Linked DNA regions of Actinokineospora baliensis. The protein of the gene in region 1 binds, or shares a complex with, the protein of each later gene. Links are inferred from orthologs where the notes say so. Each region holds a gene or a part of one and is shown on either strand. Other genes may lie near its edges.

Evidence for each region.
Region 2: the proteins of mfd (region 1) and uvrA are in contact, whole or in part, in a crystal structure (PDB 4DFC), measured with the Escherichia coli proteins. The link is inferred for Actinokineospora baliensis from one-to-one orthologs.

What each region holds. Positions count from the first base shown.
Region 1 is NZ_JAFBCK010000001.1:2,166,641-2,171,459, forward strand. The notes cover bases 678-4,819. They hold mfd (transcription-repair coupling factor), read right to left. Parts: upstream 4,463-4,819; coding sequence 878-4,462; downstream 678-877. Other genes in these bases: JOD54_RS10350 (tachylectin-related carbohydrate-binding protein), read right to left, coding at 678-705. In the rest of the region: more of JOD54_RS10350, read right to left, coding at 1-677. UniProt on the Escherichia coli protein: Couples transcription and DNA repair by recognizing RNA polymerase (RNAP) stalled at DNA lesions. Mediates ATP-dependent release of RNAP and its truncated transcript from the DNA, and recruitment of nucleotide excision repair machinery to the damaged site.
Region 2 is NZ_JAFBCK010000001.1:6,223,723-6,227,436, forward strand. The notes cover bases 339-3,714. They hold uvrA (excinuclease ABC subunit UvrA), read right to left. Parts: upstream 3,392-3,714; coding sequence 539-3,391; downstream 339-538. Other genes in these bases: JOD54_RS27645 (hypothetical protein), read right to left, coding at 339-367. Outside these bases: JOD54_RS35810 (YcaO-like family protein), read right to left, coding at 1-177; more of JOD54_RS27645, read right to left, coding at 167-338. UniProt on the Escherichia coli protein: The UvrABC repair system catalyzes the recognition and processing of DNA lesions. UvrA is an ATPase and a DNA-binding protein. A damage recognition complex composed of 2 UvrA and 2 UvrB subunits scans DNA for abnormalities.

The DNA.
Region 1 (4,819 bases):
CGCGGCGTCGTTGGCGACGCCGTAGAGCACGCCGCCCCCGCCCCCGAAGAGGCGCTTGAAGGAACTGAAGCCGCGCCCCACGACCTGGCCGGTCACCGCCCAGTGCAGGGAGTCGAACTCGAACCGGTACCGGAGCAGGAGATCGCCCGAGCGCAGGAAGAACCCGCCGTCGCCGGAGGCGATCATGTCCCCCGTCGCGCCCGGGAACCCCAATTGCAGCCCCTTGGACAGGAACCGCCCCTGGTCGTCCCAGCTCGACGCGGTGAAGCCGGTGGTGCCGTTGGTGAGCAGCCGCCCCCGCTCGTCCACGGTGATCTTCTCGGACGTGGCCGGGTCGAGGCGGCCGAGGTCCTGGTACTGGCGGCCGCCGAAGGTGGCCCAGGACGAGCCGGTCCACTGGTAGCGGCGGTGCTGCAGATCGCCCTTGGTGACGTAGTGGATCCACCCGCCGGGCCCGGCCATGACGGTGCCGCCGTTCCAGCCGGAGCCGATGTAGCGCTTGGCGCCCCAGCTCGCCGCACCCGTCTCGGGCTCGTTGTGCGGGTAGACGAAGAGGCGGCCGTCCGGCTCCACCCCGAACACGTCTACAGCGGGAGAGCACACCGGCGGACCGGCGGCGGGCGCCGCGCTCGCGCTGGTCGCGGACAGGCAGGTGGCGGCGAGGACAGCGGCCACGAGCACACCCGCACGTCTGATGTCGTGCATGTCAGTTCAACCCCAGGAACCGTGTGAATCGGAGGCCAGAGACTAAACGCTCCCGGTTCCTTTGTGGACTGCCCTTGCTCACCCCGAGTGGGCGGTCCGTGCTCAGAGCACTGTTGATCAAGGACTCTGTAAGCAGTCTCACAAGCTCTGCGGACGGTGCGTGTCGGCGCCGTCACACCCCCGCCACGGCGGGCTTGACCTCCAGCGACTCCAGGAACTTCACGCACCAGTCCAGCAGGTCGAGGTCGCGCAGCACCGGCGCCCCGATGCGCCCACCAGCCCCACCCTCCGTGGGTCGGGGCGTGGTGACCGTGTTCGTGACCGCCTTGTGCACGGCCTTCGGGTGCAGCCGCTTGAGCCGAACCAGCTGGGAATCGCGCAACGGCAGCGGCGCGAACCGGATGTTGTTGCCCTGCGCGATCACCTCGGTGACCCCGTGCTCCCGGCACTGCTGCCGGAACCGGGCCACCGCGAGCAGGTTGACCACCGGCGTCGGCGGCTCCCCGTACCGGTCGACCAGCTCCTCGCGCACCGCGTCCAGGGCGGCCGTGTCCGGCGCGGCGGCCAGCTTGCGGTACGCCTCCAGCCGTAGTCGTTCACCGGGGACGTAGTCGTGCGGGATGTGCGCGTCGACCGGCAGGTCGACCCGGACCTCGGCCAACTCCTCCTCGTCCTCGGCCCCGGGTGCCCCGGCGTGCTTGCGGAAGGCCTCCACCGCCTCGCCGACCAGGCGCACGTAGAGGTCGAAACCGACGCCCGCGATGTGGCCGGACTGCTCGGCGCCGAGGATGTTGCCAGCGCCGCGGATCTCCAGGTCCTTCATGGCCACGGCCATGCCCGCGCCGAGTTCGGTGTTCTGGGCGATGGTGGCCAGCCGGTCGTGCGCGGTCTCGGTGAGCGGGGACTCCGGCGGGTACAGGAAGTACGCGTAGCCGCGCTCGCGGCCACGGCCGACCCGGCCGCGCAGCTGGTGCAGCTGGGCCAGGCCCAGCATGTCGCCGCGCTCGACGATGAGGGTGTTGGCGTTGGAGATGTCCAGACCGGTCTCGACGATCGTGGTGCAGACCAGCACGTCGTGCTCGCGCTCCCAGAAGCCCTGGATGATCTTCTCCAGGCGCTCCTCGTTCATCTGGCCGTGCGCGGTGACCACCCTGGCCTCGGGGATCAGCTCGCGCAGCCTGCGGGCGGCCTTCTCGATCGACGACACCCGGTTGTGCACGTAGAAGACCTGGCCGTCGCGCAGGAGCTCGCGCCGGATCGCGGCGCCGACCTGCTTGTCGTCGTAGCCGCCGACGTAGGTGAGGATGGGGTGGCGGTCCTCCGGCGGGGTCAGGATGGTCGACATCTCCCGGATGCCCGCCAACGACATCTCCAGGGTGCGCGGGATCGGCGTCGCCGACATCGTCAGGACGTCGACGTGCGTGCGCAGCGCCTTGATGTGCTCCTTGTGCTCGACGCCGAAGCGCTGCTCCTCGTCGACGATCACCAGGCCGAGGTCCTTGTAGCGCAGCCCGGTCTGCAGCAGCCGGTGCGTGCCGATGACGATGTCGACCGACCCGTCGGCCAGGCCCTCGACGGTGCGCTCGGACTCCTGCGGGTCGGTGAACCGCGACAGCCCCCGCACGGTGACCGGGAACGAGTGCATGCGGCCGGAGAAGGTGTTCAGGTGCTGCTGCGCCAGCAGCGTGGTCGGCACCAGCACCGCCACCTGCTTGCCGTCCTGCACCGCCTTGAACGCCGCCCGCACCGCGATCTCGGTCTTGCCGTACCCGACGTCGCCGCAGATGACCCGGTCCATCGGGACGCCGCGCATCATGTCGGCCTTGACCTCGTCGATCGCGGCGAGCTGGTCGATGGTCTCGGTGAACGGGAAGGCGTCCTCGAGTTCGCGCTGCCACGGCGTGTCCGGCCCGAACGCGTGCCCAGGCGCGGCCTGGCGGGCCGCGTAGAGCTGCACCAGCTCCGCGGCGATCTGCTTGACCGCCTTCTTGGCCTTGGCCTTCGTGTTCTTCCAGTCGGACCCGCCGAGCTTGTTGAGCGTGGGCAGCTCACCGCCGACGTAGCGCGACACCTCGTCGAGCTGGTCGGTCGGCACGAACAGCCGGTCGCCCGGCTGGCCGCGCTTGGAGCTCGCGTACTCCAGCACCAGGTACTCGCGGGTGGCCCCCGCGACCGTGCGCTGCACCATCTCGATGTAGCGGCCGATGCCGTGCTGCTCGTGCACGACGTAGTCGCCCGCCTTGAGCGCCAACGGGTCCACCGCGTTGCGGCGCCGCGACGGCATCTTGGTCGACATGTCCTTTGTGGACGTGCCGTGCCTGCCGCCGGTCAGGTCGGCCTCGGTCACCAGGACCAGGTTCGAACCGGGGGCGATGAGACCGTCTTCGATGGCGCCGCAGACGACGGTGACCACGCCCGCGCGAGGGGGCTGCGAGAGGCCCTCCTCGGCGAAGACGGCAGACACCTCGGCCTCGGCCAACTGCTCCACCGCGCGCTTGGCGGTACCGGCCCCCGGCACGACCAAGACCGCGATGCCGTCGGTGGACGTGTGCGCGCGCAGGTCCGCGAACGCCCGCTCGATCTCACCGCGGTAGCCCTCGACCGGGCGCACGTCGAGGGTGATCGAGTCCTCGTCCGGCGTGGTCAGCTGCGACAGCGTCCACCAGGGGTGCTCGTGGTCGCGGGCGTGCGCGGCGACGTCACCGAGGTCGCGGTAGGCCGACGCGCCCAGGTCGATCGGGGCCTTGCCGCCGCCCGCGGCCGCCATCCAGGAGGCCTCCAGGAACTCCTGGCCGGTGCGCACCAGGTCGTGCGCCCGGGTGCGGATCTTCTCCGGGTCGTTGAGCAGCACGTGCGTGCCCGGCGGGACGACGTCGGTGAGCAGCTGCATCTGCCCGGGCACCAGCGCCGGGATCAGCGCCTCCATGCCCTCCGACGGGATCCCCTCGGCGAGCTTGGTCAGCATCTCGTGCAGGTGCGCGTCGGCCTGGTGCAGCTCGGCCAGCCCGGCCGCCCTGGTCCGCACGTCCTCGGTCAGCAGCAACTCCCGGCACGGCGGGGCGGTGACCTCGGCGACCTCCCCCGGCAGCGACCGCTGGTCGGCCACCGCGAACGGGCGGATCTCACTGACCTCGTCGCCCCAGAACTCCACCCGGACCGGGTGCTCCGCGGTCGGCGGGAACAGGTCGAGGATGCCGCCGCGCACGGCGAACTCGCCGCGCTTCTCCACCATGTCCACCCTGGCGTAGGCCAGGTCGGCGAGCCGAGCCACCACCGCGTCGAAGTCCTGCTCCACCCCGGTCCGCAGGTGCACCGGGGCGAGCTCGCCCAGGCCGGGGGCCATCGGCTGGATCAGGCTGCGGACCGTGGCCACGACCACCTTCAGGGCCCCGGCCGGGTGCTCCTCCGGGTGAGCCAGCCTGCGCAGGATCGCCAACCGGGCACCGACCGTGTCCGCCCGGGGGGAGAGGCGCTCATGCGGGAGCGTCTCCCAACTGGGGAAATCCGCCACGGCATCGCGCCCGAGCAGGTCGCGGAGCACAGCGACGAGGTCGTCGGACTCGCGACCGGTGGCCGTGATCGCCAGCACCGGGGTTTTGGCGGCCAGCGCGGCCACGACCAGCGGCCGGGCGGCAACCGGCCCGGAGAGCGTCTTGGTGGGAGAACCCGCCGCGTCGGTGATGGCGACGGCGGCGGGATCGGCGAGCAGGGTGGTCAGCAGGCCGTGCAGCTTCGACACGAGCGGGGTGTCCTTCATGCGGGGTGAGGTCCGCCGTCCAGCCTACGGGTCGAGACCGACAGCCGTCGCGTCGCGATCCGGACCGTGGTGGTGGGGTGGGCTCGGGACCCGGGTCTGTGGTGGTGGGGTGGGGTGGATGGGGCTGGGTCGGCTCGCCTGCGGCATTGCGCTGGATCGTGGTGGGGCGGTGGGCTCGGTGGGGCTCGCGCCCCGGACCCGTGGTGGTGCGGTGGGCTCGGTGGGGCGGGTTCGGCTCGCCTGCGGCATCGCGACCTGGATCCGTCGTGGTCGGGTGTGCTCGATGGGGCGAACTTGGTTTGCGCGGGGCCCCTGCGCTACCCGTGGCAGGACCGCAAAGCTGGGGCCGAAAAGCAT
Region 2 (3,714 bases), 4.1 Mb from region 1 along the record:
GTCGTCCGGCTGCATCTGATCATCGGACCGCACGGCGGGCGAGGCCACCACCCCACCGGCGGGTTCTGGTCCGATGATCACCGGACCGGGGGTCACCGCGGTGGTGTCGTCGGTCCCCTCCGGACCGGCGGGGTGGGGCTGTGGGGGCGCGGCGGGACCGGCGTTCTCACCCCGCACGCACCGGCCCCCTCGGGCCGAGGTGGTGCCTGCCCCGGGTCACCAGGCGGAAGTCGGCGGGGGCGGTGACGCCCTTGCGGGTGTCCCAGGCGCGCAGGGCCGGGCCGGCGTCGATGAGGGCGCGGGAGGCCGCGGTGACCCGGTGCGGCTTCACGACCCTGGCCTCGAGTTCGGTTGGCTCGATCAACACACGTCCTCCTCGCGCGACCCGCGACCTGTCGCGGCTACGAGGTAGGAGTCAGCATCCGCGACCGGGATACACCGTGTCCAGATGTCGTTTCCGCTGGTTACCGCAGGCGTACGCGCCGATGCCCGGCGTAGTCGCCGCCGGTGACCCAGGCCACCGGCGGCGCCGGGATCCTCACATCACGTGCGCGAGGAACTCCCCGGTGTAGCTGCCGTCGACCTTCACCACGTCCTCCGGTGTGCCTTCCGCCACAACGGTTCCGCCGCCGGAGCCGCCCTCCGGGCCCATGTCGACGATCCAGTCGGAACCCTTGATGACGTCCAGGTTGTGCTCGATGACGATCACCGTGTTGCCCTTGTCGACCAGGCCGTTGATCACGCCGAGCAGCTTGCGGATGTCCTCGAAGTGCAGGCCGGTGGTCGGCTCGTCGAGGATGTAGACGGTGCGGCCGGTGGAGCGCTTCTGCAGTTCGCTGGCCAGCTTCACCCGCTGCGCCTCGCCGCCGGACAGGGTCGGGGCGGGCTGGCCGAGCCGCACGTAGCCCAGGCCCACGTCGACCAGGGTGGCCAGGTGCCGGTGGATGGCCTTGATCGGCTCGAAGAACGCCGCCGCCTCCTCGATCGGCATGTCCAAGATCTCGGCGATGGTCTTGCCCTTGTAGTGCACCTCCAGGGTTTCCCGGTTGTACCTGGCGCCCTTGCACACCTCGCACGGCACGTACACGTCCGGCAGGAAGTTCATCTCGATCTTGATGGTGCCGTCGCCAGCGCACGCCTCGCAGCGACCGCCCTTGACGTTGAAGGAGAACCGGCCCGGCTGGTAGCCGCGCACCTTCGCCTCCGTGGTCGAGGCGAACAGCTTGCGCATGTGGTCGAACACGCCGGTGTAGGTGGCCGCGTTGGACCGGGGCGTGCGGCCGATCGGCGACTGGTCCACCTGCACCAGCTTGTCGACGTGCTCCAGGCCCTTGACCCTGGTGTGCCGACCGGGGACCTGCCTGGCGCCGTTGAGCTTGTTCGCCAGCACCGTGGCCAGGATGTCGTTGACCAGGGTGCTCTTGCCCGACCCGGACACGCCGGTGACCGACACCAGCGCGCCGAGCGGGAACGACACGTCGATGCCGCGCAGGTTGTGCTCGCGCGCGCCGACCACGGTCAGCTGCCGCTTCTTGTCGATCGCGCGGCGGAGGGCGGGCATCGGGATCTCGCTGCGACCGGACAGGTACGCCCCGGTGAGCGACTCCTTGTTCTTCAGCAGCTCCTTGAAGGTGCCGCTGTGCACGACCTTGCCGCCGTGCTCACCAGCGCCCGGTCCGATGTCGACGACCCAGTCGGAGGCGCGGATGGTGTCCTCGTCGTGCTCGACCACGATGAGGGTGTTGCCCAGGTCGCGCAGCCGGGTCAGCGTCTCGATGAGCCGGTGGTTGTCGCGCTGGTGCAGGCCGATCGACGGCTCGTCGAGCACGTACAGCACGCCCACGAGGCCGGACCCGATCTGCGTGGCCAGCCGGATGCGCTGCGCCTCGCCGCCGGAGAGCGTGCCGGAGGCGCGGTCGAGCGACAGGTAGTCGAGGCCGACGTCGAGCAGGAACCGCAGCCGCGCCTGGATCTCCTTGAGCACGGCACCGGCGATCATCGTCTCGCGCCTGCCCAGCTTGAGCCCGTCGAGGAACGCCGAGCACTCCCCGATGGACATGTTGGACACCTCGGCGATGGACTTGTCGCCCTGCTTGCCGTGGGCGAGGGTGACCGCGAGGATCTCCGGCTTGAGCCGGGTGCCCCGGCACGCCGGGCAGGGCACCTCCCGCATGTAGCCCTCGTACTTCTCCCGCATGTACTCGGAGTCGGTCTGCTCCTGGCGCCGCTCGAGGAACGGGATCACGCCCTCGTAGGCGGCGTAGTAGGAGCGCTCGCGGCCGTACCGGTTCTTGTAGCGGACGTGCACCTGGTCGCTGACGCCGTGCAGCACCGCCTTCTGCGCCTTGGCGGTCAGCCGCCGCCACGGGGTGTCCATCCGGAACCCGATGGTCTCGGCCAGCGAGGTCAGCAGCCGCACGAAGTACTCCGCGGTCTGCCCGCCAGCCCAGGGCGCGATGGCGCCGTCGGCCAACGACAGCTCGTCGTCGGGCACGACCAGTTCCGGGTCGACCTCCTTCTTCACGCCGATGCCGGTGCACTCCGGGCACGCGCCGTAGGGCGAGTTGAACGAGAACGACCGGGGCTCCAGGTCCTCGACGCCCAGCGGGTGGCCGTTGGGGCAGGCCAGGTGCTCGGAGAAGCCGCGCACCCGGTGCGGGTCGCCTTCTGGCAGGTCGACGAAGTCCAGCTCGACCAGGCCGTCGGCCAGCCGCAGCGCGGTCTCCACCGAGTCGGTGAGCCGCTGCTTGGAGCTCGCCTTCACCGCCAGCCGGTCGATGATCACCGAGATGTGGTGCTTCTCCTGCTTCTTGAGCTTCGGCGGGTCGGTCAGCTGGTGCACCGCGCCGTCGACCAGGGCGCGCGAGTAGCCCTGGGTCTGCAGGTTCGCGAACAGGTCGACGTACTCGCCCTTGCGGCCGCGCACGACCGGGGCCAGCACCTGGAACCGGACCCCGGACTCCATCGCCAGCACCTGGTCGACGATCTGCTGCGGGGTCTGCTTGCTGATCGGCTCACCGCAGGTGGGGCAGTGCGGCTTGCCCGCGCGCGCGTAGAGCAGGCGCAGGTAGTCGTAGACCTCGGTGATGGTGCCCACCGTGGAGCGCGGGTTGCGGCTGGTGGACTTCTGGTCGATCGACACCGCGGGCGAGAGGCCCTCGATGAAGTCCACGTCCGGCTTGTCCATCTGCCCGAGGAACTGCCTGGCGTAGGCCGACAGCGACTCGACGTAGCGGCGCTGCCCCTCGGCGAAGATCGTGTCGAAGGCGAGGCTGGACTTCCCGGAGCCGGAGAGCCCGGTGAACACCACGAGGCTGTCGCGGGGCAGGTCGATGTCCACGCCGCGCAGGTTGTGCTCCCGGGCGCCGCGAACGACGAGGCGGTCGGCCACTGAGGTCCCTTCGGTAGTGCTGAGCGGTGGGCCCGCTCGGGTCGGTGAAGTGCGCACGGGTCGAGCGCAGGTGGGTGTAGCCGGTTCTGGGTGCGCGGCCCCCGCCGCACCGCCGGGTGCTACCCGTGGTCGATCCGTCCGACACCACCCGGCTGTGGGACACCGGGCGCCTGCCGGGCTCGACCCGCGGGACGACCTCGTCGCGATGGCTGCGGGAGTGGCGTGGGGGATGCTAGACGGGGGCACCGACAATTCTCGCGGACCGATCTCGCCCGTGCACCCGCGGAGCGGTACCCGCGAGTAGGCGAACCGGCCTACGCTGG